DNA from 3 places in the Niveispirillum sp. CC-CTL257 genome. Region 2 is predicted to be linked to each of the others. Evidence: predicted binding sites of a transcription regulator. Region 2 holds the regulator's gene; each other region holds the start of a gene.
What was found. The regulator PhoB, encoded in region 2, activates phosphate uptake and scavenging genes when phosphate is short. The targets are predictions, from matches to a motif close to TNTCATAAAACTGTCA.
Positions count from the first base shown of each region.

Region 1 (4,214 bases), on a different contig from region 2:
CCAGCGTGCGCTTGATATTGGCGATGGTGCCGCGCGCGCCCGAGATGTCGAACCCGGCCAGATCGACATAACCGCCGGGCGTGGAATAGGCATTCTGCATATCCACGACAATGACGGCGGTTTCCGCCGGGTTCAGGCGGATCGGCTCCGGGCGGGCGGGCAGAGTGACCGATTTTGAGCGTTCCGCCGGTGGTTCATACCCGGCGCTGCTCATGCCAGCCCCTTGATATGCTGACGGCATTTCATCAATGGCTGGATGCGGGTACCGAAATCCTCCACCCCCTTCACAAAATCATCGAAGGTCAGCAGCACGCCACCCGTGCCGGGCACCGTCGGCACCTCGTCCAGCATCTTCGCCACGGTTTCATAGGACCCGACCAGGGTGCCCATGTTGATGTTCACGGCGGAAACGGGGTCGGCCATCTGCCGGACATTGGTGTCGGAGCCGGATTTGGTGTCGGCGGCACCCTGCAGGCCCAGCCAGGCAATGGCTTCCTGATCGGCACCCGCCTTGTAGCTTTCCCATTTTGCGCGGGCGGCCTCGTCCGTTTCATCGGCGATGATCATGAACAGGACATAGGAGGAGACATCGCGCCCCGTCTTCTCCGCCGCCACCCGCATACGTTCCACAGTGGGGGCGAAGGCGGTGGGCGTGTTCACGCCCATGCCGAAGCAGAAATTATAGTCGGCATATTGCGCGGAAAAGGCCATGCCGGCATTGGACGATCCGGCGCAGATCAGCTTCACATCGGCCTGCGGACGCGGCGACAGGCGGCAATCATCCATTTGAAAGTACTTGCCTTTCAGGTCGCTGCGGCCCGTGCCCCACAATTCGCGCAGGATGGTGGCGTATTCGGCCAGATAGTCGTAGCGGTTGGCAAAATGCTCATCCCCCGGCCACATGCCCATCTGCGAATATTCCGGCCGCTGCCAGCCGGTGACGAGGTTCACGCCGAAGCGACCGCCCGAAATACTGTCGATGGTGGAGGCCATGCGGGCCACGATGGCGGGCGGCATGACCAGAGTCGCGGCGGTGGCGTAGATCTTGATGCGGCTGGTCACAGCGGCCAGACCTGACATCAAGGTAAAGCTTTCCAGATTATGATCCCAGAATTCCGTCTTGCCGCCAAAGCCGCGCAGCTTGATCATCGACAACACGAAATCCAGACCGTGCTTTTCCGCCGACAGGGTGATCTGTTTGTTCAGATCAAAACTGGGCTTGTATTGTGGCGCGTTCTCCGACAGCAGCCAGCCATTATTCCCAATGGGAATGAAAACACCGATCTCCATCCTGCCTCCCCTGAAAGTGACCTTGGGTCGAAACGTGGGAAAGCCGATCAGCTTCGCAGGTTCCGTGCCAAAGGCGTGTGAATGGCGGAAATCATGGCAAAGCCCGGTCGTTATGCGTGACCGGTTGGGGGAGATGCTACGCCTGTTGCGGCGAAGGTGCCAGGAAAAGCGGCAGATGGCGGGAAATTGGGCGGAGGGCTCAATCCTCCCACTTCACCGCCAGTTTCTGGAAAATATCCACCAGCCCCGGCTCGGAGATCAGCATGGCGGCTTCGGCGGGGGGGAACCAGCGGCGGTCGCGTTGGGGGCGTTCGGGCCAGTCGGGGAGTTCCGTCGTCACTTCCAGCGGGAAGACCGATACGTCGCAGGTGACGGTGCTGCCATCGTCCAACCGCTTGTCATAGCGGTATTCGCCCACGGCCTTCTTCTTGATCTTGCCGCGCACGCCCGCTTCCTCGAACGCTTCGATGGCGGCCATCTCATGCGGTTCGACATTCTTCTTGGCCCAGCCCTTGGGAATGATCCACCGCCGCGTCTCACGCGAGGTGACCAGAAGGATCTGCGGGCCGGTTTCGGTCATGCGGAACGGCAGGGCCGCATGCTGGACTGTGTTTTTACGATCACCCATTTACTGCTTTTACACCCTGAACGAACTGCCTGAATAGCTATCCGTTCTTAGTGCCACGGATAATCACCCAGTATCTTGGCTCAACATGACCGTTTTGTGACATTAACATTACAGAGACGGGCCATTCAATGCTACAGGGGGCCCAGACTGCGGCGGTACGCCGTCAGTGCCCCTTGCCAATGCGTTATCGGGATAGAAGATGCTGAGCCTGTTCCGGGCCATGATGCCCCGCGAAGAACGGTTTTTCGACCATTTCACCGACCATGCCCGCCTGATCCTGGTTGCCGCAGAGGCGCTGCGCGATCTGGTCAAGAATGGCGATCAGCTGGAGATGCGGTTCCAGCGCATCCATCAGGCCGAGAATGACGCCGACAAGATCACCAAGGAGATCCAGGCGGCTGTCCACCGTTCCTTCATCGTGCCTTTCGACCGGTCCGACATCCAGGATCTGGCCAAGCGCATGGATGACATCATCGACCTGATCCAGGACGTGGCCCGTCACATCACCGAAGCCGGCCCGATGGAATATACGGCCGAGATGCATGCCCTGTCGGACCTGATCGTGCGCTGCGCCACCATCCTGCCGGAATGCCTGCCCAAGCTGCGTGACATTCCCCGCCATGTCGCGGAAATGACCCGCATGACGCGCGAGATTTCCGAACTGGAGAGCGACAGCGACAAGATCCTGCGCGCCGCCAAATCGCGCCTGCGTCAGGAAAGCGGCGGTCTGGATGCCCCCATCACCTATCGTCAGGCCCTGATCCGCGAGATCCTGGAGCTGATGGAAGCCGTGCTGGATGCGGGCGAGGATGTCGCCGACATCGTCGACAGCATCATCGTCGATAATGTCTGATCGGCGCCTCCCATGGAACTGATCTCCCTGCCGATCCTGATCGGCCTGATCGCGCTGGCGCTGGCCTTCGATTTCCTGAACGGCCTGCATGACGCGGCCAATTCTATTGCCACGGTGGTGTCGACGCGCGTGCTGTCGCCGCGCAATGCCGTGATCATGGCGGCATTCTTCAACTTCATCGCCTTTGTGTTTTTCGGCACGCATGTCGCCAATACCATCGGCAAGGGCATTGTCGATGCCAATGTCATCGACGCCTCGGTGATCTTCGCGGCCCTGATGGGGGCGATCATCTGGAACATCGTCACCTGGCTGGGCGGTATCCCTTCCTCCTCCTCCCACGCGCTGGTGGGCGGTCTGGTCGGGGCTGGTGTGGCCAAGGCCGGGTTCGGGGTGGTCGGTTCGGGCCTGATCAAGACGGCGGTGGCCATCGTGATTTCGCCCACGGTCGGCTTTGTGCTGGCCATCATCCTGATGGTCATCGTCTCCTGGGTGTTCCGCCGCTTCTCCCCCTTCAAAGTGGACAAGGTATTCCGCAGCGTGCAGATCGTCTCGGCCTCGCTCTACAGCCTGGGCCATGGCGGCAATGACGCGCAGAAGACCATGGGCATCATCGCCGTCCTGCTGTTCAGCCAGGGCTATATGCCCGACGGATTCCATGTGCCGTTCTGGGTGGTCATTTCCTGCCAGTTCTGCATGGGTCTGGGCACGCTGTTCGGCGGCTGGAAGATCGTGAAGACCATGGGGTCGCGCCTGACGGAACTGAAGCCCGTCCATGGCAGCTGTGCCGAGACGGCAGGGGCCATCACCCTGTTTACGGCCACATATCTGGGTGTTCCCGTCTCCACCACCCACACCATTACCGGGGCCATTGTTGGCGTCGGGTCGGCGCAGCGCGCCTCTTCCGTGCGCTGGGGTCTGGCACAGGGCATCCTGGTGGCCTGGGTCCTGACCATGCCGGCGGCGGCCGCCGTGGGGGCAGGCTTCTACTGGTTGACGCGCGTGCTGTAACCACGCATCCATGGCGGGATGTTTGACCCAAGGTCCCGTCCGCCCGCAGGGGTGGGACGGGACCGACAGAAGGTGCCCACAGATCATGTGTCGTCTGTTTGCCTTGCTGTTCACCCTGCTGTTACCGGTGCCCGCCATGACCGCTGACCTGCCACCGCTGCTCACCTATCAGGAACTGTCGAAGCGCCCGAAGATGAGCGGCGATGTCCGCATCGCCTATGGCCCGGCACCGCAGCAGTTCGGTGAGCTTTGGCTGCCCAAGGGCAACGGGCCGCATCCGCTGGTCGTGCTGGTGCATGGCGGCTGCTGGCTGGCGGAATATGCGGGGTTCGACCTGATGGGGCCGATGTCGGCGGCCCTGCGCGACCAGGGCATTGCCGTCTGGAATATTGAGTATCGCAAGCTGGGCGAGGCGGGGGCCGGCTATCCCGGCAC
Region 1 covers NZ_JCAJXE010000004.1:788,557-792,770, forward strand. The annotation lists gene rutB (pyrimidine utilization protein B) at 1-214, opposite strand, end outside; gene rutA (pyrimidine utilization protein A) at 211-1,290, opposite strand; gene ABC729_RS23890 (NUDIX hydrolase) at 1,490-1,918, opposite strand; gene ABC729_RS23895 (DUF47 domain-containing protein) at 2,118-2,771, shown strand; gene ABC729_RS23900 (inorganic phosphate transporter) at 2,784-3,779, shown strand; gene ABC729_RS23905 (alpha/beta hydrolase) at 3,865-4,214, shown strand, end outside.
Region 1: the regulator PhoB is predicted to act here: its motif matches at 2,005-2,020, upstream of ABC729_RS23895 (DUF47 domain-containing protein).

Region 2 (4,214 bases):
GGCCAAGCCATCCGCACCCGGTCAGAAGCCTACGTCCTGATCCATGAGGTGGCGCACTGGCTGGTCGCCCCGCCCGCGCGCCGGTCCCTGATCGATTTCGGTCTGGGGGCCGGTCCCGAATCCGGCCGCGTGGAGGAGGCGAATAGCGCCATCGCGGTGGGCAAGGAAGAGCAGATCCGGGAGGAGGCCCTGGCATCGCTCCTGGGCATCCTGTGGGAGGTGGAACTGAGCCAGCCCGCCATCCTTGCCTTCCTGGAACAGAACTGGCTGGAGGGTTGGGAACGGCCATCCTGTGCCGAGAATCTGGCCGACAATGTCGAAGCCCTTTTCCAGGCGGGATTGATCAGTGCGGATGGGCGGCCAATTCCGCCGGAATCGTGCGTGGATCGCGCCCGCGCCGCAGCTTGATTTCGTTATTTCACACCCCCTTGCGGGTGGTTTGAGGATGCGGTTCCCTGAAGGCAAAACCATTTGCCCCAGGGGGAAACATGTCCGGCGCACCCGCCATCCTGTCCATGATCGGCAACACCCCGATCGTCCGCGTCACCCGTTTCGATACCGGTCCGTGCGAGCTGTATCTGAAGCTGGAAAACCAGAATCCCGGCGGCTCCATCAAGGACCGTATCGCGCTGAAGATGATCGAGGCGGCGGAGGCAGAGGGCAAGCTGGCCCCCGGCGGTACCGTTATCGAGGCGACGGCCGGCAATACCGGCCTGGGTCTGGCCCTGGTCTGCGCCGCCAAGGGTTACCGCCTGATCCTGGTCATCCCGGACAAGATGGCCACCGAGAAGATCAACAATCTGCGTGCCCTGGGCGCTCAAATCCACATCACGCGGTCGGATGTGGGCAAGGGTCACCCCGCCTATTACCAGGATATTGCCGAGCGCCTGTCGAATGAAATCCCCGGCAGCTTCTATGTGAACCAGTTCGCCAATCCGGCCAATCCCCGCGCGCACGAGGAATGGACCGGCCCGGAAATGCTGCGCCAGATGGATGGCGATATCGACGCGGTGGTGGCCGGCATCGGCTCTGGCGGCACCTTCACGGGCCTGGGTGCCTTCTTCGCGAAGGCCAGCCCCAAGACCGCCATGGTCATCGCCGACCCGGTTGGCTCCATCATCGCTGACCTTGTGAACAAGGGCACGCATGACGAGCCGGGTTCCTGGGTCGTTGAAGGCGTGGGCGAGGATTTCGTACCCCCCATCTGCGACCTCCAGTACGCCAAGGCCGCCTATTATGTCAGCGACACCGAAAGCCTGACTGCCGCACGCGATCTGCTGCGGCTGGAGGGCATCCTGGCCGGGTCCTCATCGGGCACGCTGTTCGCGGCGGCGCTGAAATATTGCCGGGCACAGACGACGCCCAAGAAGGTCATCACCTTCGTCTGCGACACGGGCAACAAGTACCTGTCGAAGATGTTCAATGACGCCTGGATGGAAGATCACGGCTTCACCCCGCGTGAACGCCACAATGACCTGCGCGACCTGATGACCCGCCGTTTCGACAAGGGCCAAGTGGTCACCGTGGGGCCGGAGGATACGCTGCTGACCGCCTACAAGCGGATGCGCATCTCCGACGTGTCACAGTTGCCCGTCATGGAGGGCGAGCGGGTAATCGGCATCCTGGATGAAAGCGACCTGCTGCTGCATGTCGAAAAGGACCCGGCCCGCTTCCGCGACAAGGTCTATACCGCCATGGTCAACCGGCTGGAAACCCTGCCCGTGACCGCGACCATGGCCGACCTGCGCGCCCTGTTCAACCGCAACATGGTGGCCATCATCATGGATGGCCCCGTGTTCCTGGGCCTGTTGACCCGCACCGACGTGCTGAACCATCTGCGCCGGCAGTTGGGGTGAAAGCGGGGTCGCTCCCATACCAGAAGGGCCGCCCTATCAGGCGGCCCTTTTCACATCACATCGTCGTCTTGTTATCCAACGCATAGCCCGCCGAGCGGACGGTGCGGATCACATCCTGTTCTTCCGTCTCGTTCAGGGCCTTGCGCAGACGGCGGATGTGGACGTCAACGGTGCGCAGCTCGACATAGACATCGTGGCCCCAGACGATATCCAGCAGCTGCTCGCGGGAGAAAACGCGCCCTGGATGCTGCATGAAATGGCGCAGCAGGGCGAATTCTTTCGGCCCTAGATGGATATCGCGACCGCCCCGGCGCACCCGGTGGGCCGCCAAATCCATGGAGATGTCGGAGAAGCGCAGCAATTCTTCGGCCAGACCCGGCGAGGCGCGGCGCAGGACAGCGCGGATGCGGGCCACCAGTTCGGTGGGGCTGAACGGCTTGGACAGGTAATCATCCGCCCCGCTGTTCAGTCCACGGACCTTGTCCGCCTCTTCCCCGCGCGCCGTCAGCATGATGACGGGCGTCTCGCGGGTCTTGGGATTGCGGCGCAACTGGCGGCAGACCTCCAGCCCGCTCATCAGCGGCAGCATCCAGTCCAGCAGGATCAGATGCGGGCTGCGCTCATCGGCCAGCAGCAGGGCTTCTTCCCCGTCACCGGCGGTGATGACCCGGAACCCTTCGCGTTCCAGATTGTAGGACAGCAGCGTGACGAGATCGGCCTCGTCTTCAACAACCAGGATCAGCGGCTTCAAGGCGGCGTTCATCGGGGTCCCTTGGCGCTAGATGGGGTGACAGGGAGAGGCCGTTTCAGCCCTCGCTGTCCACCGGTTCAATGATGGTGAAGCTGGACTTGTCGCTCTTGGGCCGTTCCGCCGTCAGCGGCTGGCCCCGGACCAGGAAATGCACCGTCTCGGCGATGTTCGTCGCGTGGTCGCCGGCGCGTTCCAGGTTCTTGGCGATAAACAGAAGATGCGTGCAGGGCGTGATGTTGCGCGGATCTTCCATCATGTAGGTCAGGACCTCGCGGAACAGGCTGGTGTAGAGATCATCCAGCTCTTCATCCCGGTGCCAGGCGGCCACGGCCTTATCGACATCGCGGTCGATATAGGCATCCAGCACGTCCTTCAGCATTTCCTGCACCAGACGTCCCATGCGCGGGATGGTCCCGGCGGGGCGCATCACGGGAAGCTGCGCCAGGGCGATGGAGCGCTTGGCGATATTGGCGGCATAATCGCCCGTGCGTTCCAGATCGGCGGAGATTTTCAGCGCCGCCAGCACTTCGCGCAGATCCACACCGACCGGTGCGCGCAGCGCCAGCATGCGGATGGCGTCATGCTCGATCTGGCGCTCGAACTCGTCCAGGCGGGTATCGCCCTGCATAACCTTGGTGGCGCCCTCGACATCGCGGCGGCCCACGGCCTGCACAGCCGCTTCCACCTGCGCTTCCACCACGCCGCCCATCTGGGCGATCAGGTTGGACAGGCGCTGCAATTCCGCCTCAAAGGACTTGACGGTATGTTCGGTCGGCGACATGGACATGGGTCCTTGATCTGTGGGGCAGGTCGGCAATCACCCGTAGGTCAGGTCGAGCGCGAGCGAGCCCTGACAGCAAAGCTTTCAATCCTTGCCTGTCAGGGCGCAGCTTACGCCTCGACCTGACCTACAGCATGACGCATCAACCGTAACGGCCGGTGATGTAGCCCTGGGTGCGCTCGTCGCGCGGGTTGGTGAAGATTTCCTCGGTGTCACCCACCTCGACCAGATCACCCAGATGGAAGAAGGCCGTGCGTTGCGAAACGCGGGCGGCCTGCTGCATGTTGTGGGTGACGATGGCGATGGTGAAGCTCTCCCGCAGCTCGTCGATCAGCTCTTCGATATGCGCGGTGGCGATGGGGTCCAGGGCCGAGCAGGGCTCGTCCATCAAGATGACTTCCGGGCTGACGGCGACGGCGCGCGCGATGCACAGGCGCTGCTGCTGACCACCTGACAGGCCGGTGCCCGGCTCATGCAGGCGGTCCTTGACCTCGTTCCACAGGCCGGCGCGCTTCAGCGAGGTTTCGACGATGGCGTCGAACTCGTCCTTGCGGGTGGCAAGGCCATGCAGCTTCGGTCCGTAAGTCACATTCTCATAGATCGATTTCGGGAACGGGTTCGGCTTCTGGAACACCATGCCCACCCGGGCGCGCAGCTGCACCACGTCCAGCTTGGGGTCATAGATGTCCTCGCCATCCAACAGGATCTTGCCTTCGACGCGGCAGATATCGATCGTGTCGTTCATGCGGTTCAGCGTCCGCAGGAACGTGGACTTGCCACAGCCCGACGGGCCGATCATGGCCAGAACCTCGTTCTGGTACAGATC
Region 2 covers NZ_JCAJXE010000001.1:236,954-241,167, reverse strand. The annotation lists gene ABC729_RS01150 (elongation factor P hydroxylase) at 1-408, shown strand, start outside; gene ABC729_RS01145 (pyridoxal-phosphate dependent enzyme) at 489-1,856, shown strand; gene phoB (phosphate regulon transcriptional regulator PhoB) at 1,912-2,619, opposite strand; gene phoU (phosphate signaling complex protein PhoU) at 2,663-3,388, opposite strand; gene pstB (phosphate ABC transporter ATP-binding protein PstB) at 3,531-4,214, opposite strand, start outside.

Region 3 (4,214 bases), 230 kb from region 2:
AAGGTGCCGCGCATCATGACTTCATGGTTGCCACGGCGGGCGCCGTAGCTGTTGAAGTCAGCGACGATCACGCCGTTTTCCAGCAGGTATTCACCGGCGGGGCTGGTCTTCTTGATGTTGCCAGCGGGCGAGATATGGTCGGTGGTGATGCTGTCACCCAGGATGGCCAGGGCACGGGCACCCTTCACGTCGGACACGGAACCGGGCGTCATGGTGATGCCGTCGAACAGCGGCGGACGCTTGGCGTAGGTCGACTTCTCGTCCCACTTATAGGTCATGCCTTCGACGGTCTTGATCTTCTGCCACTGCTCCGGCCCCAGGAACACGTTGGCATAGCGGCTGACGAACATTTCGCGCGTCAGGAACTGGGCGATCGTGTCCTCGATCTCCTTGTTCGTCGGCCAGATGTCCTTCAGGAACACGTCCTGGCCGTCCTTGCCCTTGCCAATCGGGTCCTTGGAGATGTCCAGGTGCAGGGTGCCGGCCAGGGCATAGGCCACCACCAGCGGCGGGGAGGCCAGATAATTGGCGCGGACCTGCGGGCTGACACGGCCTTCAAAGTTGCGGTTGCCGGACAGGACCGACGCCACGGTCAGCTTGCCAGCATCCACAGCGGCGGCAATCGGGTCCGGCAGGGGGCCGGAATTGCCGATGCAGGTGGTGCAGCCATAGCCGACCAAATTGAAGCCCAGCTGATCCAGATACGGGGTCAGGCCGGCGGCGTTCAGGTAATCGGTCACGACCTGGGACCCAGGGGCCAGCGAGGGCTTCACCCAGGGCTTGGTCTTCAGGCCCAGTTCCACCGCCTTCTTGGCCACCAGACCGGCGGCGAACAGCACCGACGGGTTGGAGGTGTTGGTGCAGGACGTGATAGCGGCGATCACAACATGGCCGTGATCCAGCTTGTAATCGGCACCGGCAACGTCGGTCGGCTGGCTGACGGGGCGGTTACCCACATCGGTGGCCAGGAATTCACCGAATTCCTTGGTGACGTTGGACAGCAGCACGCGGTCCTGCGGACGCTTCGGCCCGGCCAGCGACGGCTCCACCGAACCCAGGTCCAGTTCCAGCGTGTCGGTGAAGACCGGATCGGGCGAGGACGCATCGCGCCACATGCCCTGGGCCTTGGCATAGGCCTCGACCAGCGCCACGCGGTCGGCGTCGCGGCCCGTGAAGTGCAGGAAGCGGATGGTCTCGGCGTCGATCGGGAAGATACCGCAGGTGGCGCCATATTCCGGAGCCATGTTGGCGATCGTCGCACGGTCGGCCAGGGTCAGCGCGTCCAGGCCGGGGCCATAGAACTCGACAAACTTGCCCACCACCTTCTTCTTGCGCAGCATCTGGGTGACGGTCAGCACCAGATCGGTGGCGGTCGCACCCTCACGCAGCTTGCCGGTCAGCTTGAAGCCGACAACTTCCGGGATCAGCATCGAGATCGGCTGGCCCAGCATCGCGGCTTCCGCCTCGATACCGCCCACGCCCCAGCCCAGGACGGCCATGCCGTTGACCATGGTGGTGTGGCTGTCGGTGCCGACCAGCGTGTCGGGATAGGCGACGGTGGCGCCGGTCTGGTCGGTATCGGTCCAGACGGTCTGGGCCAGATATTCCAGGTTCACCTGATGGCAGATGCCGGTGCCCGGCGGGACCACGCGGAAATTGTTGAACGCCTTCTGGCCCCAGCGCAGGAACTCGTAACGCTCACCATTGCGCTGGAATTCCAGCTCGACATTCTCGTCGAAGGCCTGCGGCGTGCCGAAGCTGTCCACCATGACGGAATGGTCGATGACCAGATCGACGGGCGTCAGCGGGTTGATCTTGGTCGGGTCGCCACCCAGGGCCACCATCGCCTCGCGCATCGCGGCCAGATCGCAGACGGCAGGCACGCCCGTGAAATCCTGCATCAGCACGCGGGCCGGGCGATAGGCGATCTCGCGGTCGGACCGCTTGTCGACCAGCCACTGGGCGACGGCCTTCACGTCCTCAACGCTCACCGTGCGCCCATCTTCGAAGCGCAGCAGGTTTTCCAGCAGGACCTTCATCGAGAAGGGCAGGCGCGACACATCGCCCAGACCGGCCTTCTCCGCTTCGGGAATGCTGAAATAATCAACGGACTTGCCGCCGACGGAAAGCGTGCGGCGGGTCTTCAGGCTGTCGGTGCCGGTGAACGTGGACATCGGGGGGTGACTCCTCCAACGGGGTCGCGGGGGTAAATGGCAGACCCTACTCGCCCCGGCTCCAGCGTCCGGGACCGACGATCTGCCAGGATGGCATTTTCGGAGCGTGGTTTAGCGCTTTTTGCGGTGCGGGGAAAGGGCAGGTTGAGGGGATCAGCCCCCGATTTTTGTACAGATCGGGATGGATTTACGACTTGTTGCGAAACGATCTTAATTGGGTTCACCCCCTCCTGGATACCGTGGGTCAGGTCGAGCCGGAGGCGGGCCCTGACACCAATCAGCGACCATCGCTTGTCGGGGCTCGGCTTACGCCTCAATCCGACCGACGGCGTGCGTGCCTTAAGCCCAAAAATTTCCTAACCCCGCTCCCATAAATTGGTGAATGACCCGCCTGCATCACCGGTTTTGAAATAATATCTCTTTTGCGGTGGCACGGTTGACAGGGCGGACTTTTTCACAGAGATGTCATGCCGTCCGCGCGGGATGCGTTCGTTGCATGGCTGATACCATGCGGGAACCGAGGCGCGATGGAGGGACCCTGTCGATGCTGTCTTACACTGTCCGGCGCTTGCTGGAAGCGATCCCGACATTGCTGGTGATCGTGGCTTTGTCGTTCTTCCTGATGCATTCGGCGCCGGGCGGCCCGTTCGACAGCGAACGCGTGCTGCCGCCGGAGATCGAGGCGAACCTGAAGGCGGCCTATAATCTGGACAAGCCGGTCTGGCAGCAGTTCCTGATCTATCTGGGCAATGCGGTGCAGGGCGATTTCGGCCCCTCCTTCACCTATAAGGATTTCTCGGTCTCCGAACTGATCGGGACGGGTTTCCCGGTGTCGCTGAAGCTGGGCCTTTCGGCCATCACGCTGGCGGTGGTGATCGGCTGCACCTTGGGCATCCTGGCCGCCATGCGCCAGAACACGCGCACCGACTATTCCATCATGGGTGTGGCCATGGTGGGCATCACCATCCCGAACTTCGTGATGGCCCCGCTGCTGACCCTGGTGTTCGGCATTTATCTGGGCTGGCTCCCGGTGGCGGGTCTGGGTGACGGGTCGTTGCGCAATCTGGTGCTGCCGGTCATCGCCCTGTCCTTGCCGCAGATCGCCATCATCAGCCGCCTGACGCGCGGCGGCATGGTGGAGGTGCTGCGCTCCAACTTCGTGCGCACGGCCCATGCCAAGGGCCTGCCCGAACATCTGATCATCACGCGCCACACGCTGCGTGCGGCATTGCTGCCCGTCATCTCCTATCTGGGGCCGGCCATTGCCGGGCTGGTGACGGGGTCGGTGGTGATTGAACAGATTTTCGGCCTGCCGGGCATTGGCCGCTACTTCGTGCAGGGTGCCATCAACCGCGATTACACGCTGGTGATGGGCACCGTCATTACCTATGGCAGCCTCATCGTGCTGATGAACCTGCTGGTCGATCTGGTCTATGGCCTGATGGACCCGCGCGTTCGGTACGATTGAGAAATAACAACAACAAAATCAACAACAAGCCAACGTTCAGCAGGGAAGGACAGGGGTCCATGCGCATCACCAAGCACCTCCGCACCGGCGTCGCCTTCGGTGCCATGATGATCCTGGCGGCCTGTGGGCAGCCGGGCGACAAGCAGGCCGCCACGCCGGCCAAGCCCACCGTGGAGGAGGCCACCGCCTTCGTCGCCAAGGCCGAAGCCGAGCTGGGTGCCGCGCGCGAAAAGGCGTACCGTATGGCATGGGTTCAGAACACCTATATCACGCCGGACACGCTGGCCCTGGCCGCCGACAGCAACGCGTCCTACAGCGCGCTGGTGTCCCGCCTGACGGCAGAGAGCAAGCGGTTCGTGGGCCTGGAACTGCCGGCCGATGTGGCGCGCAAGCTGAACCTGCTGCGCCTGGAAACCGCCTTGCCCTCCCCCGCCGATCCGGCCCTGAACAAGGAACTGGCCGAGCTGGACGCCAAGCTGGGCGAGTTGTACGCCACTGGGAAGGTCTGCCGCGACGATGGCAGCGACTGCCTGACCCTGGACGAGATCGACGATGTCTTCCGCACCTCGCGT
Region 3 covers NZ_JCAJXE010000001.1:4,808-9,021, reverse strand. The annotation lists gene acnA (aconitate hydratase AcnA) at 1-2,174, opposite strand, end outside; gene oppB (oligopeptide ABC transporter permease OppB) at 2,671-3,642, shown strand; gene ABC729_RS00030 (M2 family metallopeptidase) at 3,702-4,214, shown strand, end outside.
Region 3: the regulator PhoB is predicted to act here: its motif matches at 2,627-2,642, upstream of oppB (oligopeptide ABC transporter permease OppB).